Regions from separate parts of the Nostoc sp. FACHB-190 genome, predicted to be linked through region 2. Evidence: predicted binding sites of a transcription regulator. Region 2 holds the regulator's gene; each other region holds the start of a gene.
What was found. Region 2 encodes HrcA, which represses chaperone genes, less so after heat shock. Its sites were predicted from a motif close to TTAGCACTCNNGANTCNNGAGTGCTAA; they were not measured.
Positions count from the first base shown of each region.

Region 1 (4,291 bases), on a different contig from region 2:
CATCAACGCCACGACAGAAAAATTTGGTCGAGTTGATATTTTAGTTAACAATGCCGGAATTACCCGCGACACATTACTTTTGCGGATGAAGCCAGAAGAATGGCAAGCCGTAATTGACCTCAACTTAACTGGCGTTTTCTTATGTACCCGCGCCGTTAGCAAACTCATGCTGAAACAGCGTTCTGGGCGAATTATTAATATTACCTCCGTGGCGGGACAAATGGGCAACCCAGGCCAAGCCAACTACAGCGCCGCCAAAGCCGGAGTCATTGGTTTTACAAAAACCGTTGCTAAAGAACTAGCAACCCGTGGGATCACCGTGAACGCCGTCGCCCCTGGTTTTATCACCACCGATATGACCAGCAATCTCAGCAACACCGAAGAAATTTTGAAATTTATCCCCCTTGGTCGCTATGGACAACCAGAGGAAGTGGCCGGGATGGTGCGCTTTCTGGCTGCTGATCCCGCAGCAAATTACATCACAGGCCAAGTCTTTAACGTAGATGGTGGCATGGTGATGTAATTACGCATTATTTAAGATTCTTTGCCAAACGGTGAAGCTCAACAAAATAATAATGCCAGTGCAGGTGGCGACTATCACAGGTAAAGGCATCCCACGAATCGTCATCGCCAGTAAGTTACCCATTAAGGTCATTGTCCAAAGGGTGTAAGCGGCGTGACTTTGGGAGAATCCCCAAGCTAATAAACGGTGGTGTAAGTGATCCTTACCTGGAGTACTGAGGGGGTTTTTTCCTGCTAATAGTCGCCGTAAAAACACTTGGGTAGTGTCTAACACTGGTAATAGCAAAAATAAAACCGTCGGTACTAAGGAAAAGACTGTAGTTATCTGCAAATCACCCAAAATACTGGTAGCAGCTAAAACATAACCAAAAAAGTATGCTCCAGCGTCACCCATAATTATGCGTGAGGGGTGGAAATTGTGGCGCAAGAAACCCAACGCCCCGCCTCCCAAAGCTGCCAAAACCAAAGTCGCCGCCGCTTTATTGGGAAATTGGGCGGAAACTGCTAACAAACTCATCGCCGTAATAAAACTGATCCCCCCCGCCAAACCATCCATACCATCCATCAAATTGATCGCGTTGGTAATTCCAACCACCCACAACACGGTAATAAATATTGATAAAAATGAGTCTATGGGTGTGCCGAAGGCAACTTTGATGCTGATGCCATTAGCAACCAGCAACAAGGCTGTGATGATCTGTGTCCACAAGCGCACAGAAGGGGGTAAACCGAACTGATCGTCAATGAAGCCAACTAATACTAGGATTGAGCCTCCTAGTAGCACAGTTAAAACCTGTGCCAAAACACTTTGTAATTCAATTGGTCGTAACAGACTAGCAAGAACTAACGCGGCAATTACTCCTGCATAGATAGCCAACCCGCCAGCATTCGGTAAAGGTTCCCGATTTAGCCGTCGCGCATTTGGTTGATCAGCCCAACCAACTCGCAGGGCAAATTTGCGTACTGTCGGTATTAAGCGCCATGTCACTAGCCAAGCGAAGAGAAACGTGAAAACTACTGCCAACCAGCCGATGCCGCTTGGGTCGGCAATACCCAGAGACTTAAGGGAGTTGTCTAGATTCATCTCCCAATTCAACCATTACTGCCTGTATCCTACATGAGCATCAAATGTATATTAATCAATTTTTTAAGAAAAGGTACTGGTATTTACTCAAGTCTCAAGATCCCAGGGCGGAACTTCACACTTCATACCAGTACCAATCCTGATAAATTCCATTTATAATCTGACCAGTTTTGGTTATTAGCACTCTGAGTCTGTGAGTGCTAAATTGTCTAAAGGAAGCGCAAGAGAAGTGAAACATGGCTAAAATTATTTCCTTTGATGAAGAATCACGGCGGGCGCTGGAACGGGGTGTCAATGCCCTGGCCGATGCAGTGAAAATTACATTAGGCCCCAAAGGTCGTAACGTCCTGTTAGAAAAGAAATTCGGCACACCCCAGATTGTTAACGATGGGATCACCGTTGCCAAAGAAATTGAATTAGAAGACCCCTTAGAAAATACTGGTGCCAGACTCATCCAAGAAGTAGCATCAAGAACCAAGGATACTGCTGGGGATGGCACTACTACCGCCACCGTTTTAGCACAAGCTTTAATTAAAGAAGGTTTGAAAAATGTTGCGGCTGGTACTAATCCCATCAGCTTAAAGCGGGGCATTGACAAAACTATCGAGGCATTGGTAGAAGAAATTGCCAGAATCGCCAAGCCAGTGGAAGGTTCTGCGATCGCTCAAGTAGCCACAGTCTCCGCAGGTAACGATGAAGAAGTCGGCGCGATGCTGGCAGAAGCAATGGAGAAAGTCACCAAAGATGGTGTTATTACCGTTGAAGAATCCAAATCCCTGACCACTGAATTAGAAGTAGTCGAAGGGATGCAAATCGACAGAGGTTATATTTCTCCTTACTTCATCACCAACAACGAACGGCAGATTGTTGAGTTTGAAAATGCTCGCATTCTGATTACTGACAAAAAAATCAACAGTATTCAAGAATTAGTCCCTGTACTAGAAAAAGTTGCCCGTTTGGGTCAAGCACTGTTGATTATTGCCGAAGATGTCGAAGGCGATGCTTTGGCAACTTTAGTAGTCAACAAAGCGCGGGGTGTGCTGAATGTAGCTGCCATCAAAGCCCCTGGCTTTGGCGAGCGCCGCAAAGCTATGCTACAAGACATCGCCATCCTCACCGATGGTCAGTTAATTTCTGAGGAAATTGGTCTTAGCTTAGATACTGCTTCTTTGGAAAACTTGGGAACTGCCCGCAAAATCACAATTGATAAAGAAAACACCACAATTGTTGCAGGTAGCACCACCAAGCCAGAAATTCAAAAACGGATTGGTCAAATTCGCAAGCAGTTAGAAGAAACTGATTCCGAATACGACAAAGAAAAACTCCAAGAACGCATTGCCAAATTAGCCGGTGGTGTCGCTGTGATTAAAGTCGGTGCAGCCACAGAAACCGAACTCAAAGACCGCAAACTCCGCATTGAAGACGCACTCAACGCCACCAAAGCCGCCGTTGAAGAAGGAATTGTGCCTGGTGGCGGTACAACCTTAATTCACTTGTCTACCAAAATTGACGAGATTAAGAACAGCCTCAATGATGAAGAAAAAATTGGCGCAGACATTATCAAACGCGCTTTAGAAGCACCTCTACGTCAAATTGCTGACAATGCTGGTGCAGAAGGTTCTGTCATCGTTTCCAAAGTCAAAGAAACCGAATTCAACGTTGGTTACAACGCTGCTACCGGAGAATTTGAAGACTTGATTGCTGCGGGAATCATTGACCCAGCGAAAGTTGTGCGTTCTGCCTTGCAAAATGCTGCTTCGATTGCGGGGATGGTTTTGACTACCGAAGCGATCGTCGTCGAAAAACCAGAGAAAAAACCTGCTGTCCCTGACATGGGCGGTATGGGTGGCATGGGCGGCATGGGTGGTATGGGTGGTATGGGCGGTATGGGAATGATGTAATCCTACCTGCCCAGATTTCCCTGATAAATATCTTTATTTTTGTCAACAGTTTGTCTTGCCAAGACAAGCTGTTTTTTTATACACTGGCTCATTCGTCATAGCATTTTGGATTTTAGATTACAATCCTCACCAATGACCAATGACAATTGACAGTTAACACATGATTAGCAAAGTTCGTCGTCTGAGCAAAAAAGTTCGTAAGCCCAATTTCCAGGATTTTTATCATCAACCAGGAAATATACCAGGAACTCTGATTATTGATGAAAATGCAGAAGCGCCAATCATTGTTTTGTTTGATTACAACCAAACAAATTTTATCCGTAAACAAATTGCTACTCCTGAAGAATGTTTGAGTTACTTAGATACGGAATCAGTTTCTTGGGTAGATGTTCAAGGTGTAGGTAGTCAAGATATATTACAACGTTTGGGTAAAGTCTTTGAGTTACATCCTCTGGTTTTAGAAGATGTGGTCAATATGGGAGAACGCCCTAAAATCGAAGATTATGAAGACCAATTACTGATAATTTCTCGGATGGTCGTGCCGAAAGAAAATACCTGTGGGTTTTATAGCGAACAGGTAAGTTTTGTGTTAGGTAAATATTACTTGCTGACTGTGCAGGAAGAACCAGAACATGATTGTTTTGATAGTGTCAGAATGCGAATTGATAAAGGCAAAGGTATTATTCGTAAACAAGGTGCTGATTATTTAGCTTATGCTTTGTTAGATGCTATTATTGATGGTTTTTTTCCAGTATTAGAACTTTACGGTGAACGCATCGAAGAA
Region 1 is NZ_JACJQW010000005.1:3,006-7,296, reverse strand. Features, by position in the region: gene fabG (3-oxoacyl-[acyl-carrier-protein] reductase) at 1-523, shown strand, start outside; gene H6G28_RS07930 (MraY family glycosyltransferase) at 524-1,606, opposite strand; gene groL (chaperonin GroEL) at 1,843-3,507, shown strand; gene corA (magnesium/cobalt transporter CorA) at 3,668-4,291, shown strand, end outside.
Region 1: groL (chaperonin GroEL) is a predicted target of HrcA. The motif match lies at 1,784-1,810, and genes of this name have one in related genera.

Region 2 (4,291 bases):
CAGGCTGAGAGGTGGTGGAAGTGACGAGGGTAACAGGAGTTCTGGTGAAGAACCAAAAACCTGCGATCGCAATTAATACCAGTGCGATCGCACCAGCGACTATAAAACCAAAAAATGAGCTTTGCCGATTCACCATAAAGTTATTAAATACTGACTTTCACAGCCATTTAAGCAGAATTAATGAACAGGGTGTAAGGATGTGAAAGATAGGGATGCGGGTTTAGGTGAATAGAATCATTATTTTCCCTTATACCCCAACACCCTTAACCCCCTACACCCCGCCTGAACAGACAATCTTGAGACTAAGCCTAAAATCACTGAGAATCATTGCTCATGCTAAGGGTCAGATTTTCTGTCAACATAAATGTATAGGATCGTTTACAAAAACTTCATGACAGATAAATCCTTTGGGCAACCCATGACTCAAATTACCGTTGAAGAATTAGCCGAACGTTTAGCTACTGGCGCTGCAAATATTCAGTTAGTAGATGTGCGTGAACCTCAAGAATTAGCGATCGCCAGCCTCCCAGGGTTTGTTAACTTACCGTTGAGTGAATATGCCAACTGGAATGAACAAATTTTCACGATGTTGAATCCAGAGGCTGAAACCCTTGTCCTTTGTCATCACGGTGTGCGTTCTGCTCAGATGTGTCAGTGGTTGATTGCTCAAGGATTTACAAATGTCAAAAATATTACAGGTGGTATCGCCGCTTATTCTCAACTAGTTGACCCAGAAATCCCACAATATTAGTCAATAGTCCTTGGTCATTTGTCCTGGCTTCTTCCCCCTACACCCAAGGTTGGTGAGCGCACTTGTGCTGAGCGCAGCCGAAGTAGCCGAACCACACCTCTACTCCCGGTTGGTGAGCGGAGCCGAACCACCACTCATCACAATCAGCATTTATCCTGACGACATCTAACTTAAATGGTGAGAAAAATAAGTATCTACCAATACAACTTATTTGTAAAATTTGTGGGAAGATACTTAATAATTAAAAAACTTTAAATTGTCAAACAGCTTTTTTAGCTGAAAAGATTAATTCGTTCAGAGTTAGCAACTCAATTAATGTTGCTGCAAGTAACTATAATATAGATAAAAATTTTGCTATCTTAATTAACCAATATTAATCTTTTTTTGCATTAGCTCAAAAAATTTTTTTCAAACTTTTCTTAAATTTGCTTTCGGTAATACACACCTTATGGAAGTCCAGTTAACCAATCGACAACAGCACATCCTTTGGGCAACAATACGTCACTACATTGCGACAGCAGAACCTGTTGGATCAAAGGTTTTGGTGGAAGAGTATGACTTAGGCGTTAGCTCGGCCACAATTCGCAATGTGATGGGTGCATTAGAAAAATCTGGGCTACTTTATCAACCACACACCTCAGCTGGAAGAATACCTTCTGACTCCGGTTATCGCATTTATGTTGACCAGTTAATTACACCTTCTTTGCGAGACGCTACACGAACAGAAACCTTAGCCAAGGAAGTAGAACTTTCACTCCAACAACGCCTGCATTGGGAAGATTGGAGTTTGGAAGCCCTGATTCATGGAGCCGCACAGATTTTAGCGACATTAAGTGGTTGTATTAGCTTGATTACTATGCCCCAAACTTCAACAGCCTTAGTGCGACATTTACAACTGTTGCAAATTGAAGCTGGTAGAATCATGCTAATTTTAGTCACAGATGGCTATGAAACCCATTCTAAAGTGATGGATTTGCCACCAGAAAAAGAAAATTTGCAACTTGATGCTGAAGTAATTGATCGGGAGTTGCAGATAGTTTCTAACTTCTTAAATAACCATTTGCGGGGGCGGAGTTTATTAGAAATAGCTAACTTAAATTGGAGCGAATTAGACCAAGAATTTCAACTGTATGGCGAATTCTTGAAAAGTTCAGTTGCGGAATTAAGCCGTCGTACTCAAGCACCAACCCCAACACAAATTATGGTGCGTGGTGTCACAGAAGTATTGCGTCAGCCAGAATTTTCTCAATTGCAGCAAGTCAAAACAATTATGCAATTGCTAGAAGAAGAACAAGACAAATTATGCCAATTAATCTTTGATGAACCAGAGACAGAAGATGCAAGTAAATCTAGGGTGACAGTACGAATTGGTGCAGAAAATCCCTTAGAGCCGATACGTACTTGCAGCTTAATTTCTTCTACCTACCGTCGAGGTTCTGTACCGATTGGTAGTGTCGGGGTTTTAGGTCCGACGCGCCTAGATTACGAAAGTGCGATCGCAGTAGTAGCCGCCGCCGCCGATTACCTGTCTGAAGCTTTCAGTTAAATGCTTTCTCGCAATCCCACGGACTAGGTTTGTATCTTTACTAACCCTTGATGATTTGACTGAATCTAGGTTTTAATGGAATTTCCTACCTCATACGTTTCTACTTTACAGAAATACTAGGGTATCATCTCGGAAACTAGGACTGTTCCCAAACGAGTGAAACGCATTTTGTGAGGAAAAATCAAACTTGCAGATAGGCTAGGGAATTCAGTTAATGATCAAAGTTGTGGGATTGTTGTTAATGACCGGATTTTGGTTATTCATGCTTTATGACTGTATTCGCAATGAACCAGACAAGCGGTTATGGCTGTGGGTTTTAATTATTGTCAACTTTTTTGGGGCGATCGCTTACTGTTTTCAACGTTGGATACCGCGAGGACATATCCCAGTTCAGAAGCATTGGCGCAACTTGACAAGCTCTCATAAACGACGCAAAGCAAAACTAAAAGTAAAAAGTATCAAAAAAGCTGCTCAGTATGTTAATTTCAGTCATCATCTCTCAGATGACGTGGAAAGCTTTGATCAACCCACAGCCTTAAATCAGCCTGATTTTAACAACGAAGATGACAATCTCCAAACCCTTTGGCATGAAGCATTTATTGATATTAAAAATAAAAAATTCACCTCTGCCAAGTCTTATTTACACACTCTATTAAAAATAGACCCAGATTATAAATATGGTGATGCTTCTTTAATGTATGGCGAAACATTGTTTGCTTTACAAGAATTTGAAGCCGCTAAACAGCATCTAGAAAACCACATTCAAAATTGGAATCATCCACAAGCCTATATCATCTTGGCGGAAATTCTCTCTCACCAGGGAGATGTCCAGACTGCATGTAATTATCTGGAAACAATTATTGTTAAAATTCAAGAGTCTTCCTACTTCCATTACAAGCGTAAACGGCTGGTCAATAAAGCAGCAAAACTCTTAAGAACCATAAAACGTTAAAATAAATTTATTTTTAAGTTTATGTTGAGGAAAGTATCTCTGTTTTCCCTGTGGGTGGGATTTGTGGTTTATGCTTTTTTCCTAGCACCCCCTGATCAACCTGATACATTCGAGTTAATCAAGAAACTTTCTCTTGGTCAATGGCAAGGAATCAACCCTCTAGTGATTTCCTTGTTTAATCTGATGGGGATTTGGCCTCTTGCCTACAGTGCATTAGCATTTATTGATGGTAGAAATCAAAAAATCCCAGCTTGGCCATTTGCGACTGCATCTTTTGGTGTAGGTGCTTTTGCTTTGTTACCTTATTTATTTCTCCGAGAGCCAAATCAAGAATTTGTTGGCAAAAAAAATATTTTCATCAGGTTGCTAGATGCTCGCGTGACTGGGATTATACTCACCGTAATTGCAGGCATATTAGTTGCTTATGGTGTGCAAGGTGGAGACTGGCAAGATTTTATCCAACAGTGGCAAACTAACCGCTTTATCCATGTGATGAGTTTAGATTTTTGCTTGCTGAGTTTATTATTCCCGGTGTTGCTAGGAGATGATATGGCGCGTCGGGGTTGGAAAAATCATCAAATATTTTGGTTAATCAGTTTGGTTCCGTTATTTGGCCCGTTAATTTATTTGTGTGTCCGTCCAGCTTTACCGGAAGCTGAGACAACAGGTATATCTAAGCAAAAATTGACTGTTAATTAACATTCAACTCAGCACTACTTGTCCCAATCGCTTCATAATCTGCAAAACTTCAGCTAACTCATGTCTTCTAGGAAATAAAGAAAATGTTCGTGATACATCATACTGGGGATTTTCATTGAAAGTGAGCTTAAGAAATACAAACTCATCACCGTTTGTCGCCATTCCAAACACAGGTTTATTGCTTTCAGAGTTAGTCAGCATATAAGCTAATAACTGTGGTAATGCTGCGGGTACAGGAATGCCAGTTCGTTTCGACTCCACAACCAAAATCCAAAGCCTATCTTGTACAGTTAGGGTATCAATAAAGCCGCGAATTGTTTCTTCAGGATCTTCAAGTTCTAAT
Region 2 is NZ_JACJQW010000015.1:23,713-28,003, forward strand. Features, by position in the region: gene H6G28_RS17205 (DUF3352 domain-containing protein) at 1-136, opposite strand, end outside; gene H6G28_RS17210 (rhodanese-like domain-containing protein) at 392-751, shown strand; gene hrcA (heat-inducible transcriptional repressor HrcA) at 1,200-2,297, shown strand; gene H6G28_RS17220 (tetratricopeptide repeat protein) at 2,512-3,249, shown strand; gene H6G28_RS17225 (DUF2834 domain-containing protein) at 3,271-3,948, shown strand; gene H6G28_RS17230 (type I restriction endonuclease subunit R) at 3,952-4,291, opposite strand, start outside.

Region 3 (4,291 bases), on a different contig from region 2:
GCAATCCCAGCCCTTGCGATTGCTTCATTTCGCTTCGCTCCATTCGCAATGACTTTGTGTAATTAATTATGTTTAACTACTTATCTAGGCTTATGTACCAAGGTTGGGTGTGAGTGTGTAAGGGTCTTGGATACACCCCTAAACCCCCACACCCTCCTATAGACCCTTGATTTTTTCTCATTGCGTCAGTCATATTAAAACTAAAAGCGATCGCCCTAACATCGTACAGGCGATCGCTTTTAATCTTTGGGTCAAGTGATGCAGTGGATTGCTTGCAGGATTCACCATTTCCGCATTTTCGTTATGTCTTAGCACTGATGCAAAGCCGATCCCAATCCAAAATCTAAAAAGAGATTACCCCAAGGAGGGTAGATGCAATCACACCATTTGTGCTGTACTTTCAATAACTATTAACCAGTAATAATTCCTGAAGTCACTGACTCTTGGGATGACCGATTGTTCAATGGGGTGCGCTGTTGCTGAGATTGGCGCATTTTATCAGGATTTAGCTGCTTTTTTATTTAACTGTTGAAAAGCAGCTGTGCTGAACTGAAAAAGTGCTGAGTACTAAGTGCTAAATGCTGAGTAAAAATACTGCTCTTTTGTCTCCAGCCTCTAGTACTTAGTCTCTAGTCTCTCTTTCATGAGTACTAGCTGATATACCAGCTTTCAGCTATCAGCAGTCAGGTTAAACAGTCAAAAGCTGACGGCTGAATGCTGAAAGCCTTTTAAGCCATTTGGTTTTCAATCGCCCACCGCGCTAATTCAGTGCGGTTATGGAGATTGGTTTTGCCCAACATATTGGACACATGGCTTTCAACGGTACGCTGACTAACGTTTAATTCTTCAGCAATTTCTCGGTTCGCTAAACCCCTGGCTACAAACTGTACTACTTTCAGTTCGGTTGGAGTTAGCTGCACATCAAAAGGAACTTGAATACGAGAACCGTTTTCCCCGCCTTTGGCTTGGTGTTCCTTCCAACGGATAGTTTGTTTCAGCGAAGATTCTACTTGTGCTACGAGTTCTTCTGGCTCAAAAGGCTTGACCATATATACGTCAGCGCCTTTATTTAAACCTTTAACTCGGTCTGCACTTTGTCCCTTGGCTGATAGGAATAAAACAGGAATCCAACTAGTACGTTCGTTTTGCCGGACTTGTTCCACAAAAGTGTAACCGTCCATTTCCGGCATCATTACGTCACAGATGATCATATCTGGAACATCATGCTCTAGAATTTCCAGAGCTTCGCGTCCATTTTCAGCAGTGACGACTTCATATCCTCTAAATTCCAAGTAATCCTTTACCAGCAAGATGAGGTTAGGGTCGTCATCAATTAGTAGAAGGCGTTTGTGATCTTTCATGCTGGGCTCTTTCATAGCAGTGGCACTTGTCGCGCTTCGATCCATCAAGGTCTTGAATGGTTATCCTTAATAATGGTGGATTTATCGAGATGTTGTCTTTTTTCCCACTTAACTTGCCTTTGCGTCCTCGAAGTCTCAAAAGCGGTTCTCACCTTATTTAAGACCACTAACTCATTGGCAAAAGTCCGGTAAGGATACGTAGAGCAGTAGTAATTATAATGCGCTATTATATATCGCTTTGAAAGGTACGGGTGAAAAAACACTGATTGAATAATAATCATCTGCCATTCACTAGTAAGTATTGGCTTGTGATGACCCCAGCTTTATAACAACCTGCACTTTCATCAGCGTACTGCTTTACTATATCCTGCGGATGTGAAGCCTTATCAGATGTTAACAAGCAAGTAGGGGAATTTCCGGCAAAGATGGGTTAAAAATGCAAATCTTCTACCACCATTATGCCGATCAAGTATGTTTGGATGATCCTCTCAGTAACTTGCAAATTTGCTTGGCGATACCAGACACCACCATCCGAGCAGAAAACCATTATCTGTCTAGAACAACAAAGTGGCAAGCAATTGTCTTGAATTGTCAAGATGCAGAGGGGTAAACTTTTATCGCTTTTCACCAAGTTTGAGTTCTTGATTAGCTGATTTAAGCCTTCCCAGAACTACCAAATAACTTGCTGTTAACCAGAGTTAGCAACTGTGTGGTCAGCACACATAAAAATATGTCGCTGATTTTTGGCAATTCCTAAAATTTTTACACAATTACTTAAGGTTTTCTTGTGGTCTACATATTTAATGGTTTGGTCGATGTGATAGTTGTTGAATCTTGGTATTGTTACTCATTTGTAGCTCCCTGTTTACTGTTCTATAACAATTTCCAAGCTTTGCAAATAAAGTTGACCATATAAAAATATTCGTAACTTACGGATGGAAATCAGAAAATTAAACCTAATTAGGTACTAATACTTAAGTGAACTTCCGATTACTGAGGGTTAGGGAGTGGGGAAAGGAGGGGTTTAGGGGTGTAAGGGTGTGGGGAAAAGAAGGGCAGACGGGCAGGGGTGCAGAGGAGATGGGGAGTAGTGTGCAGTGAAACAAAGAGAAATTTTTATAGAAAGTTTTCTCCTCCGCCCCTCCGCTCCCTTGCTCCCCTGCTTTCTTCCAAGAGTTCGGAAACCCGTACATCACAAAATGTTGCCATTGCAGGCTTTTCTTCGGTAAATTAGCACTCAGGAGTTGAGAGTGCTAACTCTGGAGAAATTTGTATGGCAGCTGTATCTTTAAGCGTATCTACAGTTAAACCTTTAGGCGATCGCGTTTTTGTCAAAGTAAGCGCATCAGAAGAAAAGACCGCCGGTGGTCTTTACTTACCCGACACCGCCAAAGAAAAACCCCAAGTAGGGGAAGTTGTTGCTCTTGGAGCTGGCAAACGTAACGATGACGGTAGCCGTCAAGAGTTAGAAGTCAAAGTTGGAGACAAAGTGTTGTACTCCAAATATGCTGGCACAGATGTGAAACTCGGCACGGAAGAGTATGTACTGCTCTCTGAAAAAGACATTCTAGCCATCGTTTCCTAGTCAAAAGTCACAAGTCACAAGTCAAAAGTCCCTGGACAAATGACAAATGACAAACAACCACTGACAAAAAATAACTGACACAGGAAGATTAACAACTATGGCAAAGCGCATTATTTACAACGAAAACGCACGTCGCGCCCTAGAACGAGGCATTGACATCTTAGCTGAGGCTGTAGCTGTGACCCTCGGCCCCAAAGGTCGTAACGTAGTTCTAGAGAAGAAATTTGGCGCACCACAAATCGTCAACGACGGTGTGACCATCGCCAAAGAAATCGAATTAGAAGATCATATTGAAAACACTGGCGTTTCTTTGATTCGTCAAGCTGCTTCTAAAACCAACGACGCTGCGGGTGATGGTACCACAACCGCAACCGTATTGGCTCATGCGATCGTGAAAGAAGGCTTGCGGAACGTAGCAGCTGGCGCTAACGCCATCCTGTTGAAGCGCGGTATTGATAAAGCTACCACCTTCTTGGTAGAAAAAATTGCCGAACACGCTCGTCCTGTAGAAGATTCCAAAGCTATTGCTCAAGTTGGTTCTATCTCTGCCGGTAACGACGATGAAGTCGGTCAGATGATTGCCCAAGCAATGGATAAGGTGGGTAAAGAAGGTGTAATTTCCTTGGAAGAAGGAAAATCCATGACCACCGAATTGGAAATCACCGAAGGGATGCGCTTTGACAAAGGCTACATCTCTCCTTACTTCGCAACTGATCCTGAGCGGATGGAAGCAGTATTTGATGATCCTTACTTACTGCTGACCGATAAGAAAATCGCTTTAGTACAAGATTTAGTACCTGTTCTTGAGCAAGTTGCACGTCAAGGCAAGCCCTTGGTAATTATTGCTGAAGATATTGAAAAAGAAGCTTTAGCAACCTTAGTTGTTAACCGCCTGCGTGGTGTGCTGAACGTAGCTGCTGTAAAAGCGCCTGGATTTGGCGATCGCCGCAAAGCTATGCTAGAAGACATCGCTATCCTCACCGGTGGTCAACTCATCACCGAAGATGCAGGTCTGAAGCTAGAAAACACCAAGCTTGATGGTTTAGGCAAAGCTCGCCGCATCACCATCACCAAAGACAACACCACAATTGTTGCTGAAGGTAACGAAGCTGGCGTTAAAGCTCGCATCGAACAAATTCGCCGTCAAATGGAAGAAACCGAATCTTCCTACGACAAAGAAAAATTACAAGAACGTCTGGCTAAATTGGCTGGCGGTGTAGCTGTAGTCAAAGTTGGTGCAGCCACCGAAACCGAAATGAAAGACAAGAAACTCCGCCTCGAAGACGCTATCAACGCTACCAAAGCTGCGGTAGAAGAAGGTATCGTTCCTGGTGGTGGTACAACT
Region 3 is NZ_JACJQW010000027.1:96,441-100,731, forward strand. Features, by position in the region: gene H6G28_RS37460 (hypothetical protein) at 190-315, opposite strand; gene H6G28_RS24925 (response regulator transcription factor) at 729-1,406, opposite strand; gene H6G28_RS24930 (hypothetical protein) at 1,798-1,971, shown strand; gene groES (co-chaperone GroES) at 2,635-2,946, shown strand; gene groL (chaperonin GroEL) at 3,044-4,291, shown strand, end outside.
Region 3: groES (co-chaperone GroES) is a predicted target of HrcA. The motif match lies at 2,592-2,618, and genes of this name have one in related genera.